DNA from 2 places in the Pseudoalteromonas sp. 2CM32C genome. Region 2 is predicted to be linked to the other one. Evidence: predicted binding sites of a transcription regulator. Region 2 holds the regulator's gene; the other holds the start of a gene.
What was found. Region 2 encodes sigma-54, which starts transcription at its own class of promoters, with help from an activator protein. Its sites were predicted from a motif close to GTTGGCACGNNNNTNGNNT; they were not measured.

Region 1 (3,042 bases), 120 kb from region 2:
CCATAAGGGGCGGGTAGTATTTGAAAAATACCTTCAATAATTAAAGGAAGCAGTAAAAATAAAAAAAGTTTTACAGGTGCTTGCTTAAAAAGTGAAAAACCGTCTTGAAGCCATTGATTAGCTTTACTAGCGGGTAAAGTATGTAGTGGGGTTACTGTTAATGTATTCATAATTACTCTCCTTTTGATTGTTATGTTATTAGTCGATAACAATGAGAATAACCTGACATTTTATTTTTAATTAAAGTAAAAAATTTAAAACACAAAAATAGATTTATAATTAGATTAGCTTACACCACAAGCAGGATATAAATTAAGCACTTCGGTAACTACTTGACCAAATAGAGCTTGTTCTTGCTTTGACAAATTAATAGTTGGGTCAAATTTCATGATATCGGCGGGTCGTGAAGTAATTATTTCTGAAAAAGTCATTGCGGTTAATACATTGCCTGCATAAGAGGCATGGTTGCCATCATCCATATGTAGTTTTGCATTTGGCATTAACACTAAAAGCTTGTTCCAAACAAGGCCAATAGGAGCTACGCAGCTAGGTTGTTTAGCGCTTATTGATAAATGTAAGTCGTATACACGCTGGCCTTCTTCAGGGTTGCCTCTTTGTGGGTGTTCAGGAAATAAAATAGGTGTAATATTTTGTGCCTTGGCTGATTAAATTAAATGCTCAGCGGCATCAGTAGGGTAAGTTGTTAAACCAGACTGAGAGTATTTTTGGCCTTGAAAAATGGGATGGCTTAGATTTTTGTTTTTAAGTTTGTCTACGTTTGCCCTAATACTCACAATATTATCTAAAAAAGGTCCCGACACTGTAGTTGTTTGAACTGACTTATCTGGGTATTGGTTTTCGATTATATGCTCAATGATCCGCCCTAACTGACTGCTGTGACTATTGCCATAAATAATAATGTTGTAATTATCTTCGATATTGTTTTGTGTAATTGGAGTCGGACTTTCACTTGTATTTGATTGCGGAACTTTGGTATTACTGCTGCCTGAACCGCAGGCTGATAAAAAGATTAAAGAAAAAAGCCAAAATTGTTTAGGGGTATTAAAACTTATCATACTAATTTGTACCAATATTGAAAACTACTTACTGATACTAGTAGGTTAATTCTTATGCCACAAGTTCTTGCACGGCTCAAATACCTTAGTGATATTTTGTTTTATGATTTAAACAAAAAGCCCAGCAAAAATGCTGGGCTAAGGTACTTAGGTAATATAGGTGTTATTGCGTTAATTCACCAGTAGCTGACTCGATGTGTGCTCTTACAAACCACTGAAATTGTTCAAGATCGGCAAGTTGGCTTATTAACATATCTTCAGATACTGGATCTAAATCTGATACCGCTTCGATGGCTTTACGGTGATCGGCATTAATGCCGTTGTACACCTTATCTAACGCGCCTAAATGCTCGGTAACAAGTCCTTTACCTAATGAATATTCGTTCCATGTACGGCGGTCAACAATTGACTTAGGTGTCCCGACTGGTATGCCGCCTAAAGTGGCAATACGCTCGGCTATTGTATCTGTCATTTCGCGCACAGCTTCAACCTGAGGGTCTAGCATTTCATGCACACCTATAAAATTAGGACCAACAACATTCCAATGAATATGTTTTAGTGTTAATTGAAGATCTATAAGTGCAACCATGCGGTTATCTAAGGCTGCGATAGTTTTTTCAGCTGATTCGTTGCTCATACCTGGTGCAGTAAATTTAGCTTGCTTATTTGTATTGCTCATAACTTCTCCTACTTAACTATTTAATATTTTCACGTAGTCCTTTACGTAATAAATACGTGATAATTGTATGAAGCAATCAATATGCCGAAAGTTAAACTAAATAAAATTGTTTTAAATCAGTTGCTTGTGTTTTTGCTTTTGTTTGGTTTTTTATTAATATGAGGTGGTTATGAAAAGTCTGCATCTTTTTGTAAAATTTGCAGACCAAACAGATTTGCTGAAACTAAACTAGAATATTTTTAACGGGTGTATTCATGTGCCTTTAGTAATTCAAGCGGTATTACTTCAAGCGATTTTTTATTAGTGGCCTGCAAGATTACTGGCGGCGCAACGTTTGCTTGTTGCGCATGGAGCCATCTTATTGCGCATAAACACCATTTGTCGCCAGCTTTTAAGCCTTCAAAATCGTAAAGTGGATTGGGCGTTATGAGATCATTACCTTGTGACTTCGAAAACTGTAAAAATTCTTCGGTCATAATTGCACACACACTATGATTACCGCGATCAGAGTCTGGTACATAGCAAAAACCCTCGCGAGTATACCCGCCATTCCCACAGCATAATTGTAACCGGGTATCCAGAACGTTAAATTGATTTGCCATAAGGTGCCTTAAGTCATTATGTTTAATACAGTAAAAATTACTTTATCAGGCGCTAAAAAGTATAGCTACTAAAGTGAGGATGTTTGATTATGACTTTTTAAAAAAATCGGGGCATTTAAATGCAGGGAGGAGGGGAGAAGTATTATTTGTGCCACAAACTAGTTTCACTAGATCGTGGCACAAGTTAAGTTAAAGTTTGTTAACTATTCGTATTTTCTGGCTTTTTTAGTTTTGATTACTGCAATGTATGCGTGCCAGCTTGCATAGCTAAGTAGTGGCATAATCACAATAAACCCAACAGCCCCAGTTACAAAACCAAGCGCAACCATTAGGAAAATGCATATTGACCAAACAACCATTGGCGCAAAGTTATTTTTAACGGCGTTAATAGATGAGACGATAGCTGTCATTATGTCTACGCGTCTTTCCATCATAATTTGTGGTGTAAATGCAGACACTGAAAAAACAGACACGAGTAAAACGCCACCTGCAATTGTACCAAGCGTTAAAAATGCTGACAGTTCTTCAAATGTTGGGTTAGCGTAGTTAGGGTATAAAGCATGAACAAGGGCGGCAATGCGCATCCACGCAATCATTATTACGAGTAATAATATTGCAAAGCCCCACTCTCCAACTGGGTTTCTAAACATCGACTTTAGCGAATGCCTAAAAGTGGGTTTGTGGC
Region 2 (3,042 bases):
CCGCCTTGAGGTTCACAAGCGCGATGAGCTAGGCGACAACAAGCAATTGTTAATTGCCACAGGTACGCCTGCATATTTTGAAGAAAAACAAGCCGACGGCACAATAATGAGCGCCAGCGCTAATGAAGTTAGATACGATGTTTCAACGCGTTTTTTAACATTAATTGGAGATGCAGAGATATCTCAAGCTGGGCAAAAAATGAATGCTAAAAGCATTACCTACGATATAGAACAGCAGCTTATTAGCGCCGAAAAAGATGAAAGCTCAACTGACCGTGTACACACTATCTTAGTGCCTGTGGAGCCTAAAAAAAATGACAAAGGCCAACCATGAGTACATTAAAAGCAGAGCTACTAGCCAAAAGCTACAAAGGCCGTGAAGTTGTAAAAAATGTGGGCTTAGAAGTTCAAGCTGGCAGTATTGTAGGCTTGCTTGGGCCAAACGGCGCAGGTAAAACAACAACCTTTTACATGATTGTAGGCTTAGTCCCTAGCGACAAAGGCAAAATATCTATCGATGATAACGATATTACGCTTTTACCTATGCACAGTCGTGCTAGATTAGGCATTGGCTACTTACCACAAGAGTCGTCTATATTCAGAAAATTAACAGTGTATCAAAACTTAATGGCTATTTTAGAAACTCGAAAGGAGCTCACTAAGCAAGCCAGAGAAGATACATTAAATAATCTATTGGATGAATTTAGCATTCAACACATTCGCGACAGCAAAGGTATGGCATTATCGGGCGGAGAACGTCGCCGAGTAGAGATTGCTCGTGCTTTAGCTGCAGATCCAAAGTTTATTTTGTTAGACGAACCATTTGCCGGTGTTGACCCTATCTCAGTATTAGATATTAAAAAAATTATTGAACACCTGAAAAACCGTGGGATTGGCGTATTAATAACAGACCACAATGTAAGAGAAACCCTTGATGTTTGCGAAAAAGCCTACATTGTTTCTCATGGGGAACTGATTGCTTCTGGTACCCCTGAACACGTATTAAATGATAAAACTGTACGCGATGTATATTTAGGCGAGCAATTTAGGCTGTAACATTTACGCCTTATTTATAAGCATCTGCTAGTATTAATTATAACAACTTAAAAGGATTGTTAGAGATACATGAGGCAATCACTACAGCTGCGCATGGGCCAGCAACTTACAATGACACCTCAGTTGCAACAAGCTATTCGCTTGCTGCAATTAAGTACATTGGATCTTCAGCAAGAAATACAAGAAGCGCTCGACAGCAACCCATTACTTGAGGTTGAGGAGCAAGACTATGCCGATGATCTTGCGGGCAAAAATGAGCAAAAAGCAGATAACGATGAAGTTACAGTAACCGTATCTGCAGATGAAGCCCCTAGCGAGTATGAACAAGACAGTGGTGAAGCGCTTGCTAAAGATACCGTAAGTGACGACATGGCAATGGACGTTAGCTGGGATGAGTACATGAGTGCAGCCCCTGCATCATCTTCAGGCCCAATGCCTGAAGATGAGTCTATATATCAGGGCGCATCAACTGAAACGCTTCACGAGTACTTAATGTGGCAATTACAATTAACGCCATTTAGCCCTACAGATGAAGCCATTGCTATTGCTATTGTAGAAGCGGTGGATGATTCAGGCATACTGACACTCAGTTGCGAAGAGATTTTAGAGAGCTTTAATCAAGATAACGACGATGACGTTGAGGTTGAACTTGACGAAATAGAAGCGGTATTAAAGCGCATTCAGCTATTTGACCCAGTGGGTATTGCGGCACGTAGCTTACAAGAGTGCTTGTGTATTCAGTTAAATCAATTTGATAAAGGCACGCCTTATATTGATGAAACAAAAATGATTTTAACCGAGCACATTGATTTGTTAGCTGCTCGTGACTACCGTACATTAATGAAAAAAACGAAGCTCAAAGAAGATGAGCTTAAAGAAGTAATGACACTTATTCATACGCTCAATCCTAAGCCTGCAGACACAATAGTACGAGAAGAGTCTGAGTATGTAATACCTGATGTGTCAGTTAAAAAAATTAAAGGTCGCTGGGTTGTAGAGTTAAACCCAGACAGCATGCCAAAAATTCGTGTAAACAGCCAATATGCAGCAATGTCACGTACAGTTAAATCAAGTGGCGACAGTCAATTTATTCGCTCACATTTACAAGAAGCTAAATGGTTTATAAAAAGCTTAGAAAGTAGAAATGATACACTTTTAAAAGTAACTAACTGTATTGTTAAACAACAACAGGGCTTTTTTGAACACGGGCCAGAAGCCATGAAACCGATGGTTTTAAATGATGTTGCCGAAATGGTAGAAATGCACGAATCAACAATTTCGCGCGTAACCACGCAAAAGTATATGCACACACCGCGTGGAATATTTGAGCTTAAATACTTTTTCTCAAGCCACGTAAGTACCGAAAATGGTGGAGAATGTTCATCTACTGCAATACGTGCACTTATTAAAAAATTAATCGCAGCAGAAAACTCAGCAAAACCATTGAGTGATAGCAAAATTGCGGATATATTGGCTGAGCAAGGAATTAAAGTAGCGAGACGTACAATCGCAAAATATCGCGAATCTCTGGCTATTCCACCGTCAAATCAGCGAAAGAGCCTGATTTAAGACGCTAAACAAAGAGGGTAATGCTTATGCAACTAAATTTAACTGGTCGTCATGTAGAACTAACTGATTCATTAAGAGACTATATAAATACCAAATTTGCGAAGCTAGAAAGGCACTCTGATCATATTAATAATGTTCATGTCATTCTTGATATAGAAAAACTAAATCAAAAAGCAGAAGCAACTATTCATGTAAGTGGTGCTGAATTATTCGCATCCACTGAACATCAAGATATGTATGCAGCTATTGATTCATTGATTGACAAGCTTGACCGTCAAGTAATTAAACACAAAGAGAAGCTTGCTCGACACTAATATGATGAAATTAAGTTCACTTATATGCCAGGACTGCAGTAAAGCTGCGGTCCTTTTTAATAGTAAAAAAAGAATTTTAGAGTTTATTAGCGAGCTGGCTCAC

Region 1: dps (DNA starvation/stationary phase protection protein Dps) is a predicted target of sigma-54. The motif match lies at 1,826-1,844, and genes of this name have one in related genera.

Annotation. Positions count from the first base shown of each region.
Region 1 is NZ_JALNTI010000001.1:464,247-467,288, reverse strand. It holds gene MTF67_RS02175 (hypothetical protein) at 1-170, opposite strand, end outside; gene MTF67_RS02170 (hypothetical protein) at 285-500, opposite strand; gene MTF67_RS02165 (hypothetical protein) at 666-1,076, opposite strand; gene dps (DNA starvation/stationary phase protection protein Dps) at 1,240-1,755, opposite strand; gene MTF67_RS02155 (DUF2237 domain-containing protein) at 1,995-2,357, opposite strand; gene MTF67_RS02150 (DUF2189 domain-containing protein) at 2,561-3,042, opposite strand, start outside.
Region 2 is NZ_JALNTI010000001.1:580,935-583,976, forward strand. It holds gene lptA (lipopolysaccharide transport periplasmic protein LptA) at 1-334, shown strand, start outside; gene lptB (LPS export ABC transporter ATP-binding protein) at 331-1,056, shown strand; gene MTF67_RS02725 (RNA polymerase factor sigma-54) at 1,126-2,625, shown strand; gene hpf (ribosome hibernation promoting factor) at 2,652-2,939, shown strand; gene ptsN (PTS IIA-like nitrogen regulatory protein PtsN) at 2,944-3,042, shown strand, end outside.